3 linked regions of the Rhodohalobacter sp. SW132 genome follow. The protein of the gene in region 1 interacts with the protein of each later gene in a pairwise test. Links are inferred from orthologs where the notes say so. Each region holds a gene or a part of one and is shown on either strand. Other genes may lie near its edges. The genes, in order: DYD21_RS12715, ftsA and ftsZ.

Evidence for each region.
Region 2: the proteins of DYD21_RS12715 (region 1) and ftsA interact in binary tests that used the Escherichia coli proteins (3 or more experiments, as listed by UniProt). The link is inferred for Rhodohalobacter sp. SW132 from one-to-one orthologs.
Region 3: the proteins of DYD21_RS12715 (region 1) and ftsZ interact in binary tests that used the Escherichia coli proteins (3 or more experiments, as listed by UniProt). The link is inferred for Rhodohalobacter sp. SW132 from one-to-one orthologs.

Annotation. Positions count from the first base shown.
Region 1 is NZ_QUOK01000006.1:122,368-129,733, reverse strand. What follows is about bases 2,273-5,250. They hold DYD21_RS12715 (rod shape-determining protein), read right to left. Parts: upstream 4,305-5,250; coding sequence 3,240-4,304; downstream 2,273-3,239. Other genes in these bases: purH (bifunctional phosphoribosylaminoimidazolecarboxamide formyltransferase/IMP cyclohydrolase), read right to left, coding at 4,405-5,250; mreC (rod shape-determining protein MreC), read right to left, coding at 2,395-3,222; mreD (rod shape-determining protein MreD), read right to left, coding at 2,273-2,398. In the rest of the region: DYD21_RS12735 (FtsW/RodA/SpoVE family cell cycle protein), read right to left, coding at 1-7; mrdA (penicillin-binding protein 2), read right to left, coding at 1-1,922; more of mreD, read right to left, coding at 1,925-2,272; more of purH, read right to left, coding at 5,251-5,979; purN (phosphoribosylglycinamide formyltransferase), read right to left, coding at 5,981-6,565; DYD21_RS12700 (AI-2E family transporter), read right to left, coding at 6,627-7,366. UniProt on the Escherichia coli protein: Forms membrane-associated dynamic filaments that are essential for cell shape determination. Acts by regulating cell wall synthesis and cell elongation, and thus cell shape.
Region 2 is NZ_QUOK01000013.1:52,832-55,729, forward strand. It holds ftsA (cell division protein FtsA), read left to right. Parts: upstream 1-770; coding sequence 771-2,027; downstream 2,028-2,898. Other genes in the region: DYD21_RS18860 (cell division protein FtsQ/DivIB), read left to right, coding at 1-718; ftsZ (cell division protein FtsZ), read left to right, coding at 2,165-2,898. UniProt on the Escherichia coli protein: Essential cell division protein that assists in the assembly of the Z ring. May serve as the principal membrane anchor for the Z ring.
Region 3 is NZ_QUOK01000013.1:54,345-61,546, reverse strand. The notes cover bases 4,389-7,202. They hold ftsZ (cell division protein FtsZ), read right to left. Parts: upstream 6,552-7,202; coding sequence 5,226-6,551; downstream 4,389-5,225. Other genes in these bases: ftsA (cell division protein FtsA), read right to left, coding at 6,689-7,202; pckA (phosphoenolpyruvate carboxykinase (ATP)), read right to left, coding at 4,389-4,731. In the rest of the region: DYD21_RS18890 (serine/threonine-protein kinase), read right to left, coding at 1-647; DYD21_RS18885 (antibiotic biosynthesis monooxygenase), read right to left, coding at 668-1,426; DYD21_RS18880 (GAF domain-containing SpoIIE family protein phosphatase), read right to left, coding at 1,430-2,740; more of pckA, read right to left, coding at 3,127-4,388. UniProt on the Escherichia coli protein: Essential cell division protein that forms a contractile ring structure (Z ring) at the future cell division site. The regulation of the ring assembly controls the timing and the location of cell division.

The sequences.
Region 1 (7,366 bases):
TAATCATCTGTACCGTCCTCCGGTAGGTTTACATCCCCGGTACTTTCTTCAATCTGCTCTTCAGCCTGTTGCTGTGTCTGATTTTGAACCTGGGTCTGAGTTCGTGACGGGCGAGGGGTGAAATTTAAGACTACATCGAGTATGTGATTTCTGTTGATTTCACCCGTCAGGTACTTTTCAATGAGGAGAGAGGCTACAGGGGTTGCAGATATTGAGCCAAATCCTGAATTTTCGGTCAACACAGCAACGGCAATTTGTGGATTTTCAGCAGGAGCGTATGCGATAAACCAACCGTGATTATTTCCGTGCGGATTTTGTGATGTACCGGTTTTTCCTGCAGTGGTAATGCCGGGTATTTGCGCATAAAATCGGCCGCTGCCTTCTGTTACTACATCAAGCATTCCCTCGTGAACAGCGGAAAGATACGACGGTTCAATCCATTCAATTTTATCTTTATAGGGTTGTGTGTAGTTCACCGTATTATCGTTATGATGAACCTCTTTTACGATATGGGGCTGAACTCTGTAGCCGCCATTGGCAAGAACAGATGTAGCTACTGCCATCTGCAAGGGAGAGACTGAAATCATTCCCTGGCCAATACCAAGACTCATCAGGTCACCCACGCCCCAATAACGATCACCGAAAGTACGTTCCATGTAGTCCGTATCCGGCATAATGCCCCGGGTTTCAAAGGGGAGGTCAATATTATTATTTGGGCCCATTCCAAAATCTCTCATTTTTTCTGCCCAATCATCAAGCCCGCCGTTTGTTGCAATCTCATCCATCATCCAGAAAAAGTAGTAGTTACTGGATAAAGCCAGAGCTTTTCTCAGATCGTAAACGCCCGGATCGGCAGTATCCCCGTAAAGTCGTCCCCGACGATATGCCCCGGTGCTTACAATCTCGGTTCTTGGTGTGATGAGACCGGTGTGCAGGCCGTAAAGTCCCATAAACGGCTTAAAAGTAGAACCCGGAGGTTGCCGTGATGAAATGGCCCGGTTAAAAAGCGGGCGGAGTGAGTCGCTGTTTACAGATGCCCAGTATTCACGATCCATTTTGCCCGCAAGGCGGTCAAGGTCATAGTTTGGAGAACTTACAATCGACAGAATTTCACCCGTATTCGGATCCATCGCAACCAGGCCGCCGGTCATTCGGGTCATGAGTGTTTCGGCCAGCTCCTGAAGGTCAGCATCGATGGTTGTAATCAGATCGGCACCTTTTTTTGGAGAGTTGTTCAGGTTGCCATTATCGTAACTGCGCAATGCCTGGCCGTATGCATTTACCGTGAGATAATGGGTTCCTTTTTCTCCGCGCAAATGCTGATCGTAAACCATCTCTATACCACTTTTACCCACTCGATCACCGAGCCGGAGTGTTTCATCCCGAACAAAATCCTCGGGTGAAGCTTCTCGCAGATAGCCGAGTATATGCGATGCTGAAAAATTCAGGGGATAATGTCTTTTACTTTCAATTTGATGACCTATCCCGGGCAATCTCCACAAATTTTCCTCAATGACAGAAAACGTTTCAAAAGGAACCTCGGTAAAGAGCCGTGATGTTCGGTGCCATGAAAAGCGCTGCGCTTCCGTAATTCTTTCGAGAACCAGTTCCTGTTCCATATCGAGCAGTTCAGCCAGCACATCCAGGTTTTCCATCTTGAACTTTGCCGGAGTGATGGTGACAGAGTAAATTGGCTGGTTTTCTACAATGATTTTGCCGTTTCTGTCGAGAATAAGTCCTCTGGCGGGATTTACAACATTCATTCGGATGCTGTTCTGACGGCTTAACGGAGCATACTCTTCGTAATCCAGAATCTGCAGCTGGAATACCCGCCCGAGAGTAATCAGCAGTCCGATTACAATAATACCCTGCAATATTCGGACAGCTGCCTGCACATTTTGAATTTGTAGTCTGTTTGCCATAGTTATCTTGAACGTACGAGGTGTAGAAACCCGCCGAGAAGTGCGGTGAACAGAGTGCTAACGATCAGCAGGCTGACCACAACATATTCACTGGCGTATAATCCCGACAGAGAACTAACGATGTAAAAGAAAAGATTATGCAATAATGATGCCCCGGCTATGATTAAAAAAATCTGCCAGACCAGAAAACTGTTTTCTGATGTACGATTTAAAAAGTTGTGTAGTATAAAAACAGTAAGAACTTTTGAAAAAAGATTTACTCCCCACAAATCAGTGAGTGCGTCCTGGAAAAAAGCAACAAAACCGGTAATTAAAATTGCCTCCGTTTTTGAGCGCTTTGTGCACAGCCACAAAACAAAAATCAGCACGAGGTCGGATTGCGCATTAAAAATAGTAAGATGCCGCAACAGCACCACCTGAATGAAAACAGCCCCCAGTCCAAACAGAAGGAAACGCACTACATCTGATCGGATCAAAACAACTCCTGCTGCTCAATTTCGAGTTCCTGGATGAGACTGTCGGGCTCAAAAGCAACTATGAAGGCTTCTGCAGCGGTATAAAGATCTGCAAAGGCACGCAGGCGAATTGTTTGGGTCTCAATACCGTCTCCCGGTTCAATTGCAGTCACTTCACCAATGGGTATGCCACCGGGAAATTGATTGCTAAATCCAGAGGTTTCGACCACATCACCCTCGGATACCGGAATTGTTTGTGGAATATGGTTCAATACAAGTTCATTATGCATTGTGGCAGGCCATGATACAATCCCATAGGCCCTTGACTCTGCAACATTGGCACTTACTCTGAAAAGTGAATTTGAATAAGGTAATACCTGAGAAAAGTTTCGATTTGCCAAAATAATCTGTCCGATCAGGCCATCGGAATTTATTACCGGCATTCCCACTTTGGCGCCGTCATCTGTACCGGCATCTATCGTTAGAGTATTATTCAGGCCGGTGAGGTCTTTTGCGACGATTCGTACCGGAATTACCGGGTTTGATTCATTCTGACGTAATTCCAGCAGATCTCTTAGAATACGATTTTGCTCTTCAACTGATCGAAGTCTGCTTAGCTCATCCTGAAGCTGAATATTTTGCCGGTGCAGATAGGTATTGGTTGTAAGTGCCTGGCGATAGACACGGATAACAGACAGAGGCTGCTCGAGATAACTGAGAACGGTAATAGATGCGATGCGTGCATTTTGCAGACCTCCATCATGCCTGTTAATCATCATGGCGATGGCTAACAGAAGCAAAATGGCTGTCAGAATATAATCTTTCGCGTCTGATAAGCGTCGCATCTATGTACTAAAGCTATTTAGGAGACCACAGTTTTGTAATACTCAAGATCTTCAAGAATTGAACCGGTTCCGCGTACCACTGCTGTGAGCGGATCTTCAGCGATATGAACGGGAAGGTCGGTTGTTTCCATGATCAGTTTATCGAGATTTTTGAGGAGAGCACCGCCACCGGTCAGCATAATTCCACGATCGAGAATGTCTGCGGAGAGTTCGGGAGGTGTCTGCTCGAGCGATTTTGTAATCGACTCCACAATAGTGTTAACGGATTCGGAGATCGCTTCGCGTACATCTTTTGAAGTTACCTGGCGGGTGCGCGGTACGCCGTTTACGAGGTCGCGACCTTTGGTGATCATTTCAAGCTCTTCGTCGAGGGGCGCTGCACTTCCGATTTCGCACTTAATTTTTTCAGCGGTACGCTCTCCAATCAACAGGTTGTGATTGCGTCTGAAATAATTGATGATATCGTCATTAAGCTCATCACCACCAAGCCGGACGGACTGCGCATATACAATTCCTGAGAGGGCTATAACCGCAATTTCTGTTGTTCCGCCCCCGATATCAACAATCATATTACCTACCGGTTCATGAACATCAAGTCCAATACCAATTGCTGCAGCCATCGGTTCGTCGACAAGATACACTTCTTTTGCACCTGCGTGTTCAGCACTGTCGCGCACGGCACGTCGTTCCACCTCGGTAATTCCGCTGGGAACACAAACCACCATCTGGCGAGTAGAGGAGTACCATTTAACTTTCACTTTATTAATCATACCGCGAATCATCTGCTCGGCAACCTCAAAGTCAGCTATGACTCCATCACGCAGCGGCCGCACGGTGCGGATGTTACGGTGGGTTTTTTCGTGCATCAGCCGGGCTTCATGGCCGGTTGCAACCGGGGTATTCTGGTTGTTGAGGGCAACGATTGAAGGCTCATTTAAAACGATGCCCTGGTCTTTTGCGTAGATAAGCGTATTGGCAGTTCCAAGATCTATGGCGATATCTGTATATAGAAAATCAAAAAGCCCCTTTTTTCGTTGGTCTTTTGATGTCTTGGTTTTTGTCTGGGTATAAATGTCGGACATCTAATTGAGATAGATTTTTTGTTATGAGGATCAACTCTCGAAAATACGAGTTTGAGCTTCTATTTGCGAACGATAGTTTGCCTAAATCCGCACTGTTTTTTTAATGACGAAAATGGCGTGTTCCTGTAAAGATCATCGCCAGGTTATGTTTATCGGCAGCTTTGATAACTTCTTCATCGCGAATGCTGCCGCCGGGCTGAATAATTGCTGTTGCTCCGGCCTCAGCTGCTGCTTCAACGCCATCTGCAAAAGGGAAAAAAGCATCGGATGCAACTACAGATCCCTGAACCGAAAGACCTTCTTTCTGAGCTTTTAGTATCGCAATTTCGGAACTGTCCACCCGGCTCGTTTGACCTGTTCCAATACCGATCGTCTTTAAATCGTTAGCAAATACAATGCCATTTGATTTAATATGTTTCACAACTTTCCAGGCAAAGTGAAGATTTTTCAGTTCACTGTCTGTAGGTTTCCGCTTGGTTGGTATCGTGAGTTTTTGATCCGGGATTAACAAATGGTTCTCCTGTTGCAGCAGCGCGCCGCCAAAAATGGATCGAAATGCAAATTCTGTAGTGCTATCCGGCCACTTTTTGATTTGAATCAGACGCCGGTTTTTTTTCTGTTGGAGTAGCTCTCTCGCCTCCTCTGTGAAATCCGGAGCCATGATGATTTCCGTGAAAATCGTATCAATTTCCCTGGCTGTGTTGATATCCAGTGTTTTGTTGCTGCACACAATTCCGCCAAAAGGGGACACTGTATCCGTACTGAACGCTTTTTTGTACGCGTCGGCAAGCGTATCGGATATTCCAACTCCGCAAGGAACCGTATGCTTGAATATAGCGATGGTTGTGTCAGTTTCAGGGAAATCGGCCATCAGTTTCAGAGCTGCATCCACATCCAAATAATTGTTGTAGCTGAGCTGCTTCCCGTGAAAACAGTCTATGAATTGATCCTGGTTTCCGTATACGCCTGCTTTTTGATGCGGATTTTCTCCATAACGCAAATCTCCCGACTTTTGATGGGCTATGGATAGCTGACCCGGCACTTCCAAATCTTCAATCCTACTAAAAAAATTGCTGATGGCTGTATCGTAAGCGGCGGTATGTTCAAATGCTTCGCGGCCAAATTTGCGCCGTGAAGGGAAAGAAATTCCTTCACTACCCTCAAGCTCTTCCGAAAACTCTTTATACTGATTCGGAGATGTAAGCACCGTAACGTGGGCAAAGTTTTTTGCTGCAGCACGGATCATGGTCGGCCCGCCAATGTCAATATTTTCTGTGGCTTCGGCAGGAGTGACCCCTTCTTTCTTTACCGTTTCTGCAAATGGATAGAGATTGACAACCACCAATTCAATCGGTTTGATATTCAGCCGTTCCAGTTCTTCACGGTCGGGAGCGTGACTGGTTCTGGCCAAAATTCCGCCGTGAATCACCGGGTGCAGCGTTTTTACCCGGCCATCAAGACACTCCTCAAAGCCGGTTATCTTGCTAACGTCAGTGACGGGAATTCCGGCATCACGAATCGCTTTTGCAGTTCCCCCGGTGCTGATCAGCTGAACGTTTTGCTCATGAAGGCTTTTGGCAAGAGCGGTAATTCCGGTTTTATCGGAAACAGAAAGGAGTGCACGCTTAATTTTGAGCGGAGTTTCGGGAAGAGATTCGAGAGGTTTTAAGGCCACGTTACTGGGTATGTTTTTGTGTTAGTATTTTTTTGATGCTTTCCGGCAGAAGCTTGTGTTCTTCACGGAGAATTTTTTTGGCAAGTGTTTCCGGATTATCTTCACCGGAAACTTTAACACTTGCCTGATCAATGATGGCACCGTCATCATAGGTTTCGTTAACGAAATGGACGGTGCAACCGCTTACTGGATCACGATTTTCAATAACAGCGCGATGAACATTCAGTCCGTAAAATCCTTTTCCGCCATATTTGGGTAGCAGTGACGGATGGATATTGATGATTCTGTTCCGATACGTTTCTATCAGAGGATCAGGAATTTTTTTGAGATACCCGGCGAGTACAATCAGATCGGGGGAATAGGTTTCTACTGTTTTTAGCAGATTCGGTATGTAGTGATCTTCATTAGAAAAAGGAATCACCTCAACCGGAATATTGTGATCTTTTGCACGATGAATTGCCCCGGCATCTTCACGGTTTGTAATTAAACCCACAATTTTGGTATTCAGTGATCCGGATTCTACAGCATCAATTACAGCCTGAAAATTGGTACCTGAGCCGGAAGCGAAAAAGAGTAATTTGTGCACAGAAAAATTCTGATCAATGCGGTTTCAGCGACAGGGCAAAAGATAGAAAAAATAAGGGCGATTATTCAGACTGATTTGCAGAAGTTTGCTGATCCGGTGAAGTTTGATCCAACCTGAATATTCTGTAGTTATTAAAACTCCAGGAGATCTGATTGATAGAAATTTTGATGATTGTAGCGATTGGAATCGCAATCAGCATGCCTAAGACGCCGGCAGTCTGAGCTCCTATGAGTATGATAAACAGAATCGCAACCGGGTGCATGTCTGCTGATTTGGAGAAGATGAGCGGCTGCAAAACCACATTATCCAGTATCTGTGCAATAAGTACGGCTATGATACACGGAATGACCAGTGAAAAATCACCCGTTTCAATGATGGAAATAACAATAGATAGAATATAACCGATGAGCGGACCGAAATAGGGTATAGAGTTGGCTACGCCAATAGCAATACCCACAGAAGCCGCATTATTCAGGCCGGCTACTGAGAGCGCAAGCCAGCTTACAATCCCTACAAGCGTGCACTGAACAAATACGCTCCTGAAATATTTTCCCAGGCGTGTTTCAATTTTGTCGACCAGGCTGAGGATAGTCTCAAAATATTTGTTGGGCACGAGCTTCAGCAGATCCCGGCGGATTTTATGCCCGTCTTTGAGAAAGAAAAAAGTGGCAAAAGGAATAACCAAGAAAGCGGCAAACAGGTTGGTGAAAATCCCGATCACATCACCTACAATGTTCGAAAACTGGTCCATATTAAAAAAGTTATCAGAAAAGACCGCGATGTTATCCCGCAAAAAACCTT
Region 2 (2,898 bases), on another replicon or contig:
AAAAAACATCGGCAAAACCGGGTGGGCAGCCTTTGCGCTGCTGATGCTCGGTCTCGCTGCGCTTGCAGGGCTCTATTTTGATCAGAATACCCGTATCACAGCGGTGGAGTATGCCGGTAATGAGTTTACAACGGATACCGAACTGAGCGGATCTTTTGAATCCCCGGTTGGCATGCTGGCTGACAGCGTTGATTTTGCATCGATCTATCGTTCCGTTGAAGCCCTCCCGTGGGTTCGGGATATTAATGTGAGAATGGCCAGGCGCGGAGTACTCACACTTGAGATCACAGAACGGGAACCGATCGGTTTGTTAAGTGATGGCGGAACCTCATTCTATTTTGATGATAAAGGCGTTGTGCTGAAAGCCGGACCCGGAAAGTATGTGGATGTGCCGCTTGTATATGGCTACCGAAGCTCTGCACCGGGTGATACACTCGATGCTCCGGGCTTCGATCAGGTACTCCACTTTCTGAACAGCGCAAAACAAGACGATTTCACTTGGTCAACCATTAGTGAGGTAGCGTGGAATGATGCCGAGGGAGTCGTTGCCCTCAGCAGTGAAAATGGTGTGAAGTTGTTGTTTGGGAGAGATGAATTCAGCGGCAAAGTAAAACACTGGAAAGCTTTTAACCGGTCGGTTGTATCCAAAAAAGGGATTCAATCATTCCGGTCGGTTGATCTCCGGTTCAGAAATCAGATCGTGACAGATGAACTTTAATATCAGAACAGTTTAGCAAATTTAGCAATTAACGTATAGTAACAGGTGCATTATGGATCAGGAAAATGAACGTATTGTAGTAGGGCTTGACATCGGAACAACGAAAGTTTGTGCGGTTGTTGCCTCTATTGATGAACAGGATAAAATTCACATTCTGGGCGTTGGCAAAGCGCCGAGTGACGGCCTGAACCGCGGTGTTGTGGTTAACATCGATAAAACGGTGAACGCCATTAAAAACGCGGTTGAACAGGCACAGCTCGCTTCCGGCATTGAGGTGAATTCCGTAAATGTTGGTATAGCCGGCGACCATATCCGGAGTATCCGCAGCAAGGGCGTCATCACCATCAACAATAAAGACAAAGAAATTACGGTGAAAGATGTAGAGCGACTCCTGGAGGACTGCCAGCGTATCATGCTGCCGCCCGATCAGCAGATCATTCATGTGATTCCACAGGAGTTTGTTGTAGATGGGCAAGACGGCATCAGCGATCCGGTAGGTATGAGCGGCATGAGAATGGAAGCGGAGGTGCATATTATCACCGGGCTCGTGTCGGCTGCAAAAAATCTTTACCGCTGTGTAGAACGAGCGGGCTATCAGGTGGCTGATATTATCCTTGAACCGCTCGCAAGCTCCTACGCCGTACTCGACGATGAAGAGAAGGAAGCAGGCGTTGTGCTTGTGGATATCGGGGGCGGAACCACCGACCTCGCCGTATTTCAGGAAAATACCATCCGGCACACCGCCGTCATCGCCATCGCTGGAAAGAAAGTTACCGATGATATAAAAATGGGGCTGAGTGTACTTGATGACCAGGCCGAAAAACTAAAACATCAATATGGTGAAAGTTTCGTGGATATGATTGAACAGGATGAATCAATTACCATCCCCGGAATTGCAGGCCGCCCTCCGAAAGAGATCACCAAGAGTATTCTTGCAAAAATTATCCAGGCACGGATGGAAGAGATACTGGAGATTATAGCCATTGAAGTGAAACGCAGCGGATATTCCGATTCTCTAAGTGCAGGGATCGTGATTACGGGCGGAGGTTCACTCATCAAAAATGTATGCCCTCTCGCGAACGAAGTACTGGGAATGGACGCAAAAGTGGGCCGGCCCCTCGGTCTTGCAGGCGGGCTTACAGAAGAGGTGGACAGCCCGATTTACGCCACAAGTGTAGGCCTTGTTCTGCACGCCCTGAAAACAGGTGAATCTAATGAACAGGTTATCGGCAAAAGCCGTGACAAGAGTGTGGAACAAGTGATGTCCAAAATTACCGACAGGATGAAAACATGGTTCAAAGAACTTTAGCAATCCAGAAAAAAGTTCTGCCCGGCAAATGCCAGACAAGAGGCAGAACAAATAGCAACAGCCGCACAATGCGGTTTAATAGATACACAACCAGCAATCTACAGAAACATTTATAGCAATCTAAAAGGAGTAAACAAATGAATAACATAACACCAAGCTTTAGCTTTGACGAACAAGGTCAGGATAACGCAAAAATAAAAGTAATAGGCGTTGGAGGCGGCGGCGGAAATGCCGTCAACAACATGATTAACAAGGGGCTGGACAGCGTGGAGTACATTGCGCTGAACACCGATGCGCAGGCCCTGAAAAACAATAAAGCCGATGTGGCGATCCAGGTAGGATCAAACCTTACCAGCGGACTCGGTGCAGGTGCACGTCCCGAAATCGGACGCGAAGCTGTAGAAGAGAACCGCCACGATCTGGATGAGGCAGTCGATTCAGCCGATATGATTTTTATAACCGCCGGTATGGGCGGCGGAACAGGTACAGGCGGTGCCCCCGTAGTCGCCGGAATTGCCAAACGGAAGGGGATTCTCACCGTGGGAATTGTCACTACACCGTTTACAAGCGAAGGAAAAGTGCGGATGAAATACGCGCTGGAGGGAATCACCGAGCTCAAGAAAAATTGCGACACGGTTATTGTAATTCCCAATGAGCGGCTCCTGGATATTTCCGACGAAAACACCACGCTTATCGAAGCGTTCGAGATGGCTAACGAAGTCCTCTATAACGCAACCCGCGGTATTTCAGACCTGATTTTGATGCCCGGACTGATTAACCTCGACTTTGCCGATGTACGCACAACCATGATCGACGGTGGCGCAGCCATTATGGGTTCAGCTACCGCTAATGGCCCCGACCGTGCAGAACT
Region 3 (7,202 bases), on another replicon or contig:
CCATACGACCAAATGTCGGTTCTGTGGTCAAGTTCATCACCCCGGATTTGTTCAGGTGACATGTATGAAATTGTTCCGAGAGTAGATTGCTCACGGGTCAGGTCATTTCCACCCAGCGTTTTTGCGAGGCCGAAGTCCAGGATTTTTATCTCACCAGCTTGAGTAATCATAATGTTAGCCGGTTTTATATCCCGGTGTATAATCCCTTTCTGGTGAGCTGCGCACAGACCCCTGGCAATTTGAATTGCAGCATCCAGAACCTGGTCTGATTTGGTACTCTTGCTAAGAGAATGATTACTAATGGAGGAATCAACATTCAAAATTTCATCGCTTTTGTCATTCGAATGAATGAACAAGTCTGCGAGATTATTTCCATCGATATACTCCATCACGATGAACTGATTACCATCATAGTCATCCTCAATACCGTAAATTTGGCAGATGTTAGGATGATTAAGCTGTGCGATTGAACGCGCTTCCCTAAGAAATCTGTCGTGAGCTTCAGCGCCAATATCAGATTTTTCGGGAAGGAATTTTAGTGCAACAAACCGATTCAATTTTGTGTCGTGGGCTTTGTATACCACTCCCATACCGCCTTCGCCGGACTTTTCAAGTATCTTGTAATGATTTACTGTCATTCCAATCATAACATCCTGCTTTCAAGAAACTAACCGAAATTCTTTCCCGTGATCATCCGGAACTTACTTATGCCAATATCCTGGCTGGTTACGGTTTTTAATGAACTGGATTGACTTTCAAGGGCCATTTTCCACTGGTATAACTCACCTAAAGTTGGCCCGAGTTTTTTCATGAATCCATCAAACGTACCGCCCTGTTCATAGTGTTCAATTGAGGCGATATCATCCCAAACTGTGAGGGAGATCATTTCTTCATTATGTTCAAAATTGTCAAGTAAAAAAGCGTAACGGCAGCCGTTAACATTTTTTAGGGCGGGTAAAATTTCTGTGTTATAAATACGCGAAAACTCATTTTTATCACCCTTATTAACTTTCAGAGAGAGAATTCGAAGGTGGCTGCTTTTTTCAGCAATATGCGGCGGTAGAGAATCGAGCCGGTCTGCCACGGGATAGGACGTCACAGTAGGTGTGCTTTGCACAGGCGAGTATTCAACCGTGTTATTCCTGGTAAGCTGAATTTTCCATTCGTTGCCTTCCTCCAGGGTATGCTGCACTGTTACTACGTTTTTGTTGTAATCACCTGACTGCACGTAAGCCTCTGCGTCTGTTTTACTGCTCCACAGCGTTAGCGAAATATACTTTCTTGGCTTATCGCGATGTTGTAAAAGCCCGGCAAAGATGCATCCATCTGTTTTTCCGAGGACCTTAAGAATGATCTCAGTGTAAAGGTTTTCTAAACTCAAATTCTCTTCCTCCTTAACCGTAGCTTCTACCATTCTCAAGTACATGATCTATTCCTCTCCATTAATTGCGGTTCTTTTCAAAGCAATTGCAGTGATATCATCAAACAGCTTTGCATTTCCGCAGTGATTCTTACATGTATCCACTACTATTTTGATGAGGTGATCCGGCATTTCATTTTCTGAAATTGCCCGGTTTAACAAGTCCAGAATTAACTCCTCTCCAAGCATTTTTTCATTTTCGTTGGTTACATCGGTAACACCATCAGAAAAAACAAACAGCAGGTCGTCTTTTTGCATTAGAACCGATTCTTCATCATATTCTGAATCCTCCATCATACCCAGAGGCAGGCCACCCGTTTTTAGCCGTTGGTGTGATCCATCTGTTTTCAGTAAAAAGGGATAATCGTGACCGGCATTTGAGTAGTGAAATGTATGCGTTGAAGTATCAAGTATGGCCAGGAAAAGTGTTGCAAATTTTTCGGCACTTGTACTTTGATATAGTTGCCTGTTCGCATTTTTAAGAATGTCACCGGGTTTTTTCAGATGATACGTTTGCCCCCTGAGAATAGCCTGCAGATTGGTCATAAGCAATGAAGCGGGCAGGCCTTTTCCGCTGATATCGCCCAGGCAAAAAGCCCATAGGTGATTGTCCATCTGAATGTAATCGAAATAATCACCGCCGACTTCACTGGCCGTTACGTTTTTACCAGCAACAGCATATTCAGTAATTTTAGGAGAATTGGGCGGAAGCATCTTCTTCTGTATAGATGAGGCCAGTTCGAGCTCTCTGCGCATAAACTCATAAGCTTTTTCTTCTTCATAAAGACGTGCGTTTTCCACCACCTGTGCCGACTGGGCTGATATGATAGAGAGCAATCGCTGATCCGATTCCGAGAAACCACCATGTTTGTTCGAACGCTTATTGTATACGGTTACAATACCAATCAGTTTTGAGCGAGCCATAAGAGGAGCACTCAGCAGTGAGTAGATGGTGCTGTCCCACTTGACATTTCGAAATCGGGTATCATTTTCAGGTTCATTAATTAAGAGAGGTTTTTTGTTCAACTGCATCCAACCAAGAAGATTCTGATTGAGATGTAAAGGAGAATGTTCACTAGTAGTAATCATACTTCTGACAAGCGTATGAGTAGGATTTGACTTTTCCTCATCTATCAGTGTGATGTCTCCCTGCTCTGCGTTTAGTGCACGAATAGATTTACTGATTATTGAACGCATAATTTTTTCACTATCCAGGCTGCCGCTTATGGCCAGGGCAAGATCATTCAGTATTGCCAACTCATCAACTGCTCTCCGAAGGCGTTTGTTCTCCTCTAAAAGATATTTGCTGTCTTCAGTCATTTTAATAGGCAGTATAGTGTAAAACAGTAGTATAATTTAAAATTCATTAATAGTCTATTATATTAAATAATATTATATCAATGATAAGTCATATGCCATTTTTGACAACCTTGCCTCGCCGCCTCGTTAGCACATTGTTTCTGCTGGCAGGCGATTTAAATCCACCCAGTACCCGGCCCTGACAGGATACTTGAGGAACAAAACCTGATATCGTATTAATTCTAAATCTGTAAGGTTTTGACCGGTTTTGATGAGGAGATAGATGGAAAACCGGAATAGATTATTATTTGTTGAATAGTTAAGATGGGATTAGATCAAAAAAAACCGGTCAGCTCTTGAATTAATGATACAGAGCTGCCGGTTTTTATAATATTAGGTTGAATCGGTTAGGCAGGTTGCTTTACATTTGGCCCTGCGTTTATGATCTCTTCGCTGCTCTCTTTTTCAAACTTTTCAAAGTTTTTGGTAAAGAGATTACCCAGTTTTTCGGCCTGTTTGTTGTAGGCATCCACATCATCCCAGGTGTTTTTAGGAATCAGAATATCTGATTTAACATCGGGGCATTCTGTAGGAATTTCAAAGCCGAATACTTCATCTTTAACGGTTGGAGCATCATCCAGGTCTCCTGCATGAATGGCGTTGATAATTGCCCGTGTACTCTTCAGGTCGATCCGCTGGCCTGTTCCGTATCCGCCACCGGTGAGTCCTGTGTTGACCAGCCACGCTTTTGAACCGTGTGCTCTCATTTTTTCGGCAAGCATTTCGGCATATTTGCTTGGAGGCCATATCAGGAATGCGGCTCCGAAACAGGCAGAGAATGTTGCCTGAGGTTCGGTTACGCCCATCTCGGTTCCGGCTACTTTTGCGGTGTATCCGCTGATGAAGTGATACATCGCCTGCTCCGGAGTGAGTTTACTTACCGGGGGAAGTACACCGAATGCATCATATGCAAGGAAAATGATGTTTTTCGGATGCCCTGTGGTGCATGGAATTTTCGCATTGTTGATGTACTCAATCGGGTAGGACGCCCGCGTGTTTTGAGTGATGGATGTGTCGGTGTAATCAACTTTTCGCGTATCGGGATCGTATCCGACATTTTCCAGAACGGTGCCGAACTTAATCGCGTCATAAATTTCCGGTTCGTTCTCGCGGGACAGATTGATGGTTTTGGCGTAGCAGCCACCTTCGATGTTAAACACGCCGTCATCGCTCCAGCAGTGCTCATCGTCACCGATTAGTTTTCGGCTGCTGTCGGCTGAGAGCGTAGTTTTACCGGTTCCGGAGAGGCCGAAGAACAGCGCGACATCTTCCTCCTCGTCTCCTTCATTAGCCGAACAGTGCATGGAGAGGACTTCTCTTTTGGGCATCAGGTAGTGCATCACAGAAAAGATTCCTTTCTTCATCTCACCGGCGTATTCCGTACCGAGAATGACCATGCTGTTTGTTTCGAAGTTAACGTCAACACTGGCATCTGATGTCATTCCTTCCGTAAACGTGTTGGCCGGAAATTTACCTGCGTTGAAGACTACAAAATCAGGATCGCCAAAATTTTCAAGCTCTTCTTTTGATGGACGGATCATCATGTTATGCATGAAGAGGCCGTGGTAGGGACGCTCTGCAATAATTCTGACTTTCAGCCGGTAGTTTGGATCCCATCCGGCAAACCCGTCAATTACATACAGCCGCTCGCATGTATTCAGGTAATCGGTGGCTCTTTTGTGATTGATTTTATAGGTGTGCTCGTCCAGGGCAATGTTGATATCTCCCCACCAGATTTCGTCGCTGATATTGGCAGTTTTAACAACCCGTTTATCGGCGGGGCTACGTCCGGTTCGTTTACCTGACCGTACAACCAGTGAGCCGTTGTCGGTAATAACAGATCCCGGATCGTACTTGATTGCATCTTCATAGAATCTCCCTGGCGCGGGATTTCTGATGATATTTTTTACAGTTATTTCATGTTTGGTGAGGTCGAATGTTTGCTTGCTCATATTACTCTCGTCTTTTTGGTGAGTGTTAAGTACTCATCTAATAAATAGCAAAATTGAGTGAACTTTTGATTAAGAATTCATCAAAATATAATGAAATTTCAAAATATTTAAGGAAGCGCTTTTTTAATATTTTAGTGTGCTAAAAAATATATGTAAGGTATGATGTTGGATTGTTGATGAATGGAGAGACAGAATCTTGAGATTAGCTATTTTCTGATCTGCGAATTCAGCCTATTGTCATGTTAGTTGTGAGCTATAGATAGTAAATCCTCGGATGAGGCATCTATGAATTATATATTGATTCAATGCGACTCAATTTTTTTAAAAAAACTCATCCGATGACTCCCCGAAGTTTTATCGATGCCACAAATCAATATAAAATAGAAAAGGAGCTCCCGATCAAAGGAACTCCTTTTTGATTTAGCAATCTATAGCATGGGCATAGCATACCCATCTATATTTATAAGAATGGTTGCAATTCTACAGAGACGTCATCAATCCATGATTTTTCGCAGAAATGCGGGCTGATCTGTATCGCGTTTGTCGATCTTCTCTTCACGGTTGTTCAGCAGGGTATTACCGCTTGCTTCTCGCCGTGCCCTGCGGATTTCAGATGCGTTCTCGCTTTCCTCCTCCATTTCATTGGAGTGGATATATTTCAGTTCCCGGCGATGAATGGCCGGTGAGTCGAGCTCTTTGAGGTTTCCTTCCCCTTTGTAAAACTGACCATCTTTATTATTGTATGTTCGTCCTACCTGTTTTGCCTTTGGCAGGCTGGAAGTTAACGACTCTTTTTTCTGATCTTTTTCGGAATTGGGAGCAATTTTTGCTCGTGTACGATCATCACTCAGATCAAAACCTGTGGCGATAACGGTTACACGCATCTCCTCATCAAACGACTCGTCGAGCACTGTACCGAGTATAATTTCTGCATCATCACCGGCTTCCTGCTGGATTATGCTTGTGGCCGTTGTTGTTTCCCGCATACCGAGATTTCGTCCGGCAGAAATGTTTACAAGTACATTTCGGGCACCACGGATGCTTACCCCGTCGAGCAGGGGAGAGTTGATCGCTTCACGGGCTGCGAGTTCTGCACGGTCGGGGCCATTAGCGGTAGCTGAACCCATAATGGCTGCGCCACCGTCGATCATGGTTGTGCGTACATCGGCAAAGTCGAGGTTAATCAGTCCGGGCATCAAAATCAGGTCTGAAATACCGCGGGTTGCGTTATAGAGGACTTCGTTAGCCATCTCGAACGCTTCGATAAGCGTGGTGTTTTCGTCGGAAATATCCAGGAGCCGCTCATTGGGAATTACAATAACCGTGTCGCAATTTTTCTTGAGCTCGGTGATTCCCTCCAGCGCGTATTTCATCCGCACTTTTCCTTCGCTTGTAAACGGTGTAGTGACAATTCCCACGGTGAGAATCCCCTTCCGTTTGGCAATTCCGGCGACTACGGGGGCACCGCCTGTACCTGTTCCGCCGCCCATACCGGCGGTTATAAAAATCATATCGGCTGAATCGACTGCCTCATCCAGATCGTGGCGGTTCTCTTCTACAGCTTCGCGTCCGATTTCGGGACGTGCACCTGCACCGAGTCCGCTGGTAAGGTTTGATCCTACCTGGATCGCCACATCGGCTTTATTGTTTTTCAGGGCCTGCGCATCGGTGTTCAGCGCAATGTACTCCACGCTGTCCAGCCCCTTGTTAATCATGTTGTTGACGGCATTTCCGCCGCCGCCTCCAACGCCTATTACTTTTATTTTTGCGTTATCCTGACCTTGTTCGTCAAAGCTAAAGCTTGGTGTTATGTTATTCATTTGTTTACTCCTTTTAGATTGCTATAAATGTTTCTGTAGATTGCTGGTTGTGTATCTATTAAACCGCATTGTGCGGCTGTTGCTATTTGTTCTGCCTCTTGTCTGGCATTTGCCGGGCAGAACTTTTTTCTGGATTGCTAAAGTTCTTTGAACCATGTTTTCATCCTGTCGGTAATTTTGGACATCACTTGTTCCACACTCTTGTCACGGCTTTTGCCGATAACCTGTTCATTAGATTCACCTGTTTTCAGGGCGTGCAGAACAAGGCCTACACTTGTGGCGTAAATCGGGCTGTCCACCTCTTCTGTAAGCCCGCCTGCAAGACCGAGGGGCCGGCCCACTTTTGCGTCCATTCCCAGTACTTCGTTCGCGAGAGGGCATACATTTTTGATGAGTGAACCTCCGCCCGTAATCACGATCCCTGCACTTAGAGAATCGGAATATCCGCTGCGTTTCACTTCAATGGCTATAATCTCCAGTATCTCTTCCATCCGTGCCTGGATAATTTTTGCAAGAATACTCTTGGTGATCTCTTTCGGAGGGCGGCCTGCAATTCCGGGGATGGTAATTGATTCATCCTGTTCAATCATATCCACGAAACTTTCACCATATTGATGTTTTAGTTTTTCGGCCTGGTCATCAAGTACACTC